One region of the Streptomyces sp. NPDC079141 genome, then DNA from elsewhere that is predicted to be linked to it. Evidence: riboswitches for the same ligand, from Rfam matches in the RefSeq annotation. Region 1 holds a riboswitch; the other holds the start of a gene.
The links. Region 1 has a riboswitch for cobalamin ahead of AB0Q90_RS10140 (ABC transporter substrate-binding protein). Riboswitches for the same ligand answer to the same signal wherever they lie in the genome.
Positions count from the first base shown of each region.

Region 2: it holds a riboswitch for cobalamin, as region 1 does, so the genes downstream of both, AB0Q90_RS09300 (cobalamin biosynthesis protein) here and AB0Q90_RS10140 (ABC transporter substrate-binding protein) in region 1, are expected to answer to the same signal.

Region 1 covers NZ_JBFBLP010000003.1:97,133-101,371, forward strand. The annotation lists gene AB0Q90_RS10125 (4-hydroxybenzoate 3-monooxygenase) at 1-792, opposite strand, end outside; gene AB0Q90_RS10130 (formylglycine-generating enzyme family protein) at 839-1,672, opposite strand; gene AB0Q90_RS10135 (CoA-binding protein) at 1,856-2,263, opposite strand; cobalamin riboswitch at 2,343-2,531, shown strand; gene AB0Q90_RS10140 (ABC transporter substrate-binding protein) at 2,600-3,619, shown strand; gene AB0Q90_RS10145 (iron chelate uptake ABC transporter family permease subunit) at 3,616-4,239, shown strand, end outside.
Region 2 covers NZ_JBFBLP010000002.1:921,397-925,635, reverse strand. The annotation lists gene AB0Q90_RS09310 (serine protease) at 1-788, opposite strand, end outside; gene AB0Q90_RS09305 (CU044_2847 family protein) at 772-1,116, opposite strand; cobalamin riboswitch at 1,340-1,480, shown strand; gene AB0Q90_RS09300 (cobalamin biosynthesis protein) at 1,584-2,525, shown strand; gene AB0Q90_RS09295 (cobyric acid synthase) at 2,522-4,033, shown strand; gene cobN (cobaltochelatase subunit CobN) at 4,030-4,239, shown strand, end outside.

The sequences.
Region 1 (4,239 bases):
GGCCGCGCCGAGCCGCTCCTGGAGCTCGGCCCACACTCGTTCGTGCGACCAGTTCTCCGGGTCGTCGCCGGGCAGGCACTCCAGGTAGTAGCGGGTCACCTCCGGACTGCGGGCCATGTGCCCGGCGAATCCGCGCGGATGCATGCCGAACACGACACAGTCGTTGGACGGCGGCGCCTCCGCCAGCAGCGCCAGCCAGCCGATGCCGTAGTCGTACCGGGAGACACGGGCCCGCCCGGCCGGCACCGCGGCCCGCGTCACCCCGCGCGCCCCGTCGCAGCCCGCCACGAAGTCGCAGTGGACGACCTGCCGTTGCCCCGACTCCCGGCAGATGTACGACACCGAGGGGCGACCCGTGTCCAGGTCGTGCAGCTCGACGTCCCGCACGCCGAACCGGACGGCGCCGCCGCGCACGTCCGCGTACTCCCGCACCAGGTCCGTGACGAGCAACGGCTGTGGATAGACGAAATGGTGATGACCTGTCAGCTCGGCGTACGCCAACCGGTAGCGCTCCCCGGCGAACCGGAACTCGCACTCGTTGTGCACCTGCCCCCGCGCCAGCAGGTTGTCCGCGAGGCCGCGCTGTTCGAGCCCGCGTACCGCCCACTCCTCCAGGACACCGGCCCTGGGCCGCTGCTCGATGAACGCACGGCTCTCGGTCTCCAGGACCAGACAGTCGACGGAGGCGGCCCGCAGGATGTTGCCGAGGGTCAGCCCGGCGGGTCCGGCGCCGACGATGACGACCGGAAAGCGTTGTGCGGCACGGGAGTTGGGGTGGGGGGTCGTGGTCACCCGAGCATTATGTGGGGGCCCGGCGCGGTACGGGGAGTCGCCGGAGTCACGCGTCGCGTGCGCACCGGAAGCCCGCGTGGCCGCTGGAACTGTCCGGGGTGTTGGAGCTGCGGGCGGCGACGCGGTAACGGTTGCAGTAGGAGGCGTGGCACATGTGGGAGCCGCCGCGGATCACCTTGGCGGTGCCCTCGGCCGGTCCGGCCGGGTTCACCGCCCCGCGGCGCTCCGTGCTCCACCAGTCCGCGCACCACTCCCACACATTGCCCGAAGTGTTGTACAGGCCGAAGCCGTTGGGCTCGAAGGCGTCCACGGGCGCGGTGCCGCGGTAGCCGTCGTCGGCGGTGTTCTTGGTGGGGAAGGTGCCCCGCCAGATGTTGCAGCGGTAGGCGCCGTCGGGGTTCAGTTCGTCGCCCCAGGGGTAGCGCCGCTGCTCCAGGCCGCCGCGGGCCGCGTACTCCCACTCGGCCTCGGTGGGCAGCCGCTTGCCCGCCCAGGCCGCATAGGCGGCGGCGTCGTACCAGGACACATGGACCACCGGATGGTCACCGCGGCCCGCGAGGTCACTCCCGGGACCCTCCGGCCGGTTCCAGGCCGCCCCCGTGACCGCACACCACCAAGGGGCCTGCTCGGGCCGCGGCGCGTCCCGGCGCAGGGCGCCCGGCAGGAACCCGGCGAAGACGTACGACCAGTCCAGGCGCTCGGCGTCGGTGATGTGCCCGGTGTCGGAGACGAACGCGGCGAACGCGTCGTTGGTCACCGCACAGGCGTCGATACGGAAGGCGTCCACGCGCACGGCCCGCACCGGGCCCTCACCGTCGGCCGGGAACCCCTCGGCGTCCTCGGCGCCCATCAGGAACTCGCCACCGGGAAGCAGGACCATGCCGTCCGTGGACCCGGCGACGGCCGGCGCCGGCGGTGCGATGCGCAGCGGCTTGGCCGGGCCGCTCCCGGCGGACGGCATACAGCAAGGGGCGGGCTCGTGCATCGGCTTCTTCCTCGGGGCGCGGGTGCGGACCGTCCATGTCTACGCGACGTTCCTGTCCGGACCGGCCACCGGGGGTGCTCAGCGCAGCCGGGGAATCTCGATGGCCGGGCAGCGGTCCATGACCATGTCGAGGCCGGCGGCGCGGGTGCGCTCGTACGCGGCGTCGTCGAGGACGCCGAGCTGGAACCACACAGCCTTGGCGCCCTTGGCCACCGCCTCGTCGGCGATCGGCCCGGCCAGCTCGCTGTTGACGAAGACATCGACGACGTCCACGTCGAAGGGGATGTCCGCGAGGCAGGCGTAGCCCTGCTCGCCGTGCACCGTCTCCGCCTTGGGGTGGACGGGCACCACGCGCTTGCCGTAGCGCTGGAGCACCTCGGCCACGCCGTAGGCGGCGCGCCGCCGGTTCGTCGACAGGCCCACCACGGCCCAGGTGTCGCCGAGTTCCGTGAGGATCTTGCGGACCGTCTCGTCGTCGCCGTACACCGGTGGGCCTCCTCGACCTCATGACAGGGCTCTCGACCGCACAACGGCCGACGGCGCCCGGTGATTCCCGGCGGCCGCGTGATAGCTTGCCGAAGCCAGTCGAACCCATGAACGTGGGTCAGGGAATCCGGTGCGAATCCGGAGCTGACGCGCAGCGGTGAGGGTGACGGGCGGGGCCTCGGCCACTGGACGGCGTACGTCGTCCGGGAAGGCGCTCCGACCCGGGTGAACCCGAGTCCGAAGACCTGCTGGCGGCCCCCGCGGTCGACGCACGGCGGGGGAGCACCGTACGACCGGGCTCCGCGTTCGAGCCCTCGACGACTGAGGACAAACCCCGTGCCCTTCGCACGTCTCACCCGCCCCGCCGCCCTGCTCGCGGCCTCCACCCTGCTCCTGACCGGCTGCGGCGACGACAGTGCCGCCACCGATGCCAAGGCCGCCGTCACCCTCGACAACTGCGGGCACTCCGTCCGCGTCGAACAGCCGCCGCGGCGCGCCGTCTCCCTCAACCAGGGCACCACCGAGATCCTGCTCTCCCTCGGCCTCGCCGACCGCATGGCCGGGACCGCGACCTGGACCGACCCCGTGCTGAAGGGACTGGCGAAGGCGAACGCGAAGGTGCCGAGGATCGCCGAGAACAACCCGTCCTTCGAACGGGTCCTGGAGACCGAACCCGACTTCGTCACCGCCTCCTTCGTCTCCACCCTGGGCAAGGGCGGCGTCGCCGGCCGCGAGCAGTTCGAGAAGCTCGGCGTCCCGACCTACGTCTCCCCGTCCGACTGCGTGGGCAAGGACAACTCCGGGGGCGGCGACGGCGTCCGCGACACCCCGCTGACCATCGACGACGTGTACGGCGAAGTCCGCGACCTCGCCAAGGTGTTCGGCGTGGAGGAGCGGGGCGAGAAGCTCGTCGCGAGCCTCAAGACGCGGATGGCGAAGGCCACTTCGGGCATCGACGCCTCGGACGTCACCCTGCTCTACTGGTTCGCCAACTCCGAGTCGCCCTACATGGCCGGATGCTGCGGCGCCCCCGGCGTCATGACCCGCGCCCTCGGCGCGCGGAACGTCTTCGACGACACGCACGAGGAGTGGCCACAGATCAACTGGGAGACCGTGGCCGACCGCGACCCCGACGTCCTCGTCATCGGCGACCTGACCCGCAAGTCGCAGACCGCCGAGTCCGCGGCGAAGAAGATCGCGTTCCTGGAGTCCGACCCCGTCACGAAGAACATGACCGCCGTCAAGCACAAGCGTTACGTGCTGCTCAGCGGGCAGGCCATGAACCCGACCATCCGCACGGTAGAAGGCGTCGAGCAAGTGGCCGCGGCCCTGCGTGAGTTCGGGCTCGTGAAGTGACCCTGCGCGGGCTTGTGCTGGGCACGGCGGGCACCGTCCTGCTGTGCTGCTCCCTCGCCGTCGCGATCACCATCGGCCCGGCCGACATCCGCGTCGCCGACGTGTGGTCCGTCGTCGCGGCCCATCTCGGCGTCGGCACCTCGGAGTTGACGCCGATCCGGGACGGCATCGTGTGGCAGCTGCGGCTGCCGCGCACACTGCTCGCGGCCGTGTGCGGGGCCGGACTCGCCGTGTGCGGCGCGGTGATGCAGTCGCTGCTGCGCAACCCGCTCGCCGACCCCTTCGTCCTCGGAGTGTCCTCCGGCGCCTCGACCGGGGCCGTGGCCGTCGTCGTCCTGGGCGTCGGCGGCGGTGCGGTGTCGGTGTCCGCGGGGGCCTTCCTCGGCGCGCTGGTGTCGTTCGCGCTGGTGCTGTTCCTCAGCCACACCCTGGGCGGCAGCACCGACCGGGTCGTCCTCGCGGGCGTCGCCGCCATGCAGCTCTTCTCCGCGCTCACCTCCTTCGTGGTGCTGACCGCGGCCGACGCCGAGACCACCCGCGGCGTCCTCTTCTGGCTGCTCGGCTCGCTCGGCGGCGCCGGCTGGACCGACGTGTGGGTGTGCCTGTCGGTGCTGGCCGTG
Region 2 (4,239 bases), on a different contig from region 1:
ACGAGGGAGGACTTGCCGACCCCGGACGCCCCCGCCACCGGTACGAAGGGCTGGGTGCGCACGGCGCGGACGATCCGCTCGGTGTCCGCCGCCCGCGCGAAGAACACGCCCGCGTCCTGCTCCCGGAAGGGCTCCAGGCCACGGAACGGCGACGGCCGCAGAGCGGGGTCCAGGCCCAGGAGCAGGGCGGCGGGGATGAGGTACGCGGTGGTCGCGCCGGTGCCGACCTCCGCGGCGACCGTCATGCCGACCACTCCGCCCTGGTCGCTGTCCCAGACCGGCCCGCCGCTGAAGCCGCGGCCGACGGGCGGGCCGCCGGGTACCGGGCGCGCCTCCATCGAGGCCCAACCCTTGCCGACCGCGGCGCGGAGCCGACCGTCGACCCAGACGCCGTGGTCGTCGGTGCGCTGCGGGAAGCCGACGACACGGAAGGCGTGGTCCCAGACCGCCGCACCGCCCGCGAAGCGCACCGGGGCGGTGCCGGGCACCGACTCCTCCAGCGTCAGCAGCGCCATGTCGCCGCCGCCGTCGGGCGCCACCGGGCGCCAGTGCGTGACCGTCGCCCGCAGCCGGTCCGAGGGCGGACTCAGGAGCGGGAAGTCCACGGTCACCGCGGCGACGGGGGGCGTCTCGTCGGTGTCGGGCGTGCCCAGCGCGCTCGCCACGACATGCGCGCAGGTGCACAGCGTTCGTTCGGCGACGAGGAACCCGCAGCCGGCGACCTGGCCGTCGGCGCTCCAGAAGCGCGCGATGGCCCCCGGGAGTTCGTCGTCAGGAGCGGCCGTCATCGGCACGCTGTCCCGGAATGACCGTGTCGTCCTGGGGCGCCCAGCGCATGCTCACCTTGAAGTTGGCCTCCGTCGACCCCTTCGCCACCACGACGCCCGCCTCGGCGCTGAGCGTGATGCCGAACTCGACGGTCACCTCCGCGGGCGGTCTCGCCAGGCTTCTGGCGTCGTCCAGGACCGCGCCGAGGGCGGGGCGCACCCGGCCGAGTGCCTGTTGGAGGGTCTCGGCGGCACCGGCCACCACGCCCCCGCGCGAGACGCGCTGCACTCCGGCCGGGCCGTCGCCGGCCACCTCCAGGAGCACGATCTGCCCGTCGTCCAGCAGCATCTCGCCCACGTACGCCACTGTGCGTCCCCTCCCGCGTCCGTTGCACCCCGTATGGGGCATAGGGGCTATTGCAGGGGTCACCGTGCGTGTTCACAAGCGGGATCGGGGATTGCCGCCCGGCAGAGGGGAATTCAGGGCAAGCAGCCCTCTTTGGGCGGCCTGCCGTGCTAGCGGTGTGGAACTCAGCACACTCCCCCTTCGCAGGTCAACGGCAAGTTGACGGCCCTTCCGGGCCCGTGGTGGACTGCCGGAGCCAGCTACGGCGGCAGGAGAGGAAGCCGGTGTGAATCCGGCGCGGTCCCGCCACTGTCACCGGGGTAGACAGCCCTGGGAGCCAGGAACTCTCACCGCCGATCTCGTCGAGCCAGGGCGCGGACACCCTGAGTGAGGACATATCGCCATGCGCGGCTGCCGATTGAGAGCCTGCCCCAACCGAGCTCTGCCCGACCCCACGGCCGGCTGAGCCGATGCGGGCCGATCGCGTCTTCGCGTACGGCGCCGCCGCCGGCCTCCTCGGTGACCTGCTCCTCGGCGATCCGCGCCGCGGGCATCCGGTCGCCGTGTTCGGGCGGGCCGCCGGCGCCGTGGAACGCGTGCTGTGGCGGGACCACCGGGGCTGGGGCGCGCTGCACACCGCCGTGTGCGCCGGAGGAGCCGTCGCGCTGGGCGCCGTTGCCGCTCGTGCCGTACGCCGCTCCCCTGCCGCCTCCGTCGCACTGACCGGCGCCGCCACCTGGGCGGTCGTCGGGGGGACTTCGCTCGCCCGGGAGGCCCGGGTCATCGGCCGTGCCCTCGAAGCGGGGGACGTCGAGGCCGCGCGGGCACGGCTGCCGCATCTGTGCGGGCGGGATCCGCAGGCGCTGGACGCGGACGGAATCGCGCGCGCGGTCGTGGAGTCCGTCGCCGAGAACACCTCCGACGCCGTCGTGGGGGCGCTCGTGTGGGGAGCCGCCGGCGGGGTGCCGGGGCTTGTGGGGTTCCGGGCCGTCAACACCCTCGACGCCATGGTGGGGCACAAGTCCGAGCGTCATCGGCGCTACGGCTGGGCGTCCGCCCGGCTCGACGACGTCGCCGGGTGGCCCGGAGCGCGGCTCACCGCCGTGCTCGCGGTGGTCGCCGGGGGCGATCCCCGTGGTGGCGTACGCGCCTGGCGTGCCGACGCCGCGAAGCACCCGAGCCCCAACGCCGGGCCAGTGGAGGCCTCGTTCGCGGGGGCGCTCGGGGTCCGGCTCGGCGGGACGTTGTCGTACGGCGGGCGCATCGAGCACCGGCCGGTGCTGAACGGGGAGGGACGTGCAGTGGAAGTCGGGGACATCGAGCGGGCCGTTCGGCTGTCCCGGCGGGTGAGCTGGCTGGCGCTCGGCGTCAGTGTCGCCGCACGCCGGATCGTCAAGGGACGGCGGTCATGACCGGCGGCGGGCTTCTCGTCGCCGGCACCACCTCCGATGCCGGCAAGAGTGTCGTCACCGCCGGAATCTGCCGGTGGCTGGTGCGGCAAGGGGTCAAGGTCGCGCCGTTCAAGGCGCAGAACATGTCCCTCAATTCGTTCGTCACGCGCGAAGGCGCCGAGATCGGGCGGGCGCAGGCCATGCAGGCCCAGGCCTGCCGGGTCGAGCCGACCGCGCTGATGAATCCCGTGCTGCTCAAGCCGGGCGGCGAGCAGAGCAGCCAGGTCGTGCTGCTCGGGAAGCCGGTCGGTGAGCTCAGCGCTCGCGGGTACCACGGCGGGCGGCAGCAGAAGCTCCTCGGGACCGTGCTCGACTGCCTCGCCGAGTTGCGGGGCACGTATGACGCGGTGATCTGCGAAGGGGCCGGGAGTCCGGCCGAGATCAATCTGCGGCGGACCGACATCGTGAACATGGGGATCGCGCGCAACGCGCAGCTCCCCGTACTCGTCGTGGGCGACATCGACCGCGGTGGCGTCTTCGCCTCCTTCTTCGGGACCGTCGCCCTCCTCTCGCCCGAGGACCAGGCGCTCGTCGCCGGGTTCCTCGTCAACAAATTCCGGGGCGATGTGTCGCTGCTCGAACCCGGGCTCGACATGCTCCACGGCCTCACCGGGCGGCACACCTACGGCGTCCTGCCCTTCCGGCACGGGCTCGGCATCGACGAGGAGGACGGGCTGCGCGTCTCCCTGCGGGGAGCGGTGCGGGAGTCCCAGGTCTCCTCCCCCGTCGGCGAGGACGTGCTGCGGGTCGCCGTCTGTGCCGTGCCCCTGATGTCCAACTTCACCGATGTCGACGCCCTCGCCGCCGAGCCGGGTGTGGTCGTGCGGTTCGTGGACCGGCCGGAGGAGCTGGCCGACGCGGATCTCGTCATCGTCCCGGGGACCCGTGGGACGGTTCGCGCGCTGGAGTGGCTGCGGGAGCGGGGGCTCGCGGAGGCTCTCGTGCGCAGGGCCGCCGAGCAGCGGCCGGTCCTCGGCATCTGCGGCGGCTTCCAGATCCTCGGCGAGCACATCGAGGACGACGTCGAGAGCCGGCGCGGGCATGTCGACGGCCTCGGAGTACTGCCCGTGCGGGTGCGGTTCGCCCGCGAGAAGACCCTCACCCGGCCGGTGGGCGAAGCCCTGGGCGAGCCGGTCGAGGGCTACGAGATCCACCACGGGGTCGCCGAAATAACCGACGGCGCCTCCTTCCTGGACGGCTGCCGGGTCGGCCAGACCTGGGGCACGCACTGGCACGGCTCGCTGGAGTCGGACGGTTTCCGGCGCGCCTTTCTGCGGGAGGTGGCGGCCGCCGCGGGCCGCCGCTTCGTGCCGGCCGCCGACACGTCGTTCGCCGCGCTGCGCGAGGAGCAGCTCGACCGGCTCGGCGATCTGATCGAACAGCACGCGGACACGGACGCGCTCTGGCGGCTCATCGAGTCGGGCGCGCCACAAGGACTGCCTTTCATTCCACCGGGAGCGCCCGCATGAGCACTGTGTTGTTGTTGTCGACCGCCGACACGGATCTGCTGGCGGCCCGGGCCGCCTCCGGTGCCGACTACCGGATCGGCAACCCGACCCGCGTGGACGTCGTGAGCGAGCTGCCCGCGCTGATCGAGGGCGCGGACATCGCCGTCGTACGACTGCTGGGTGGCAAGCGGGCCTGGGAGGACGGGCTCGCCGAGCTCAAGGCATCC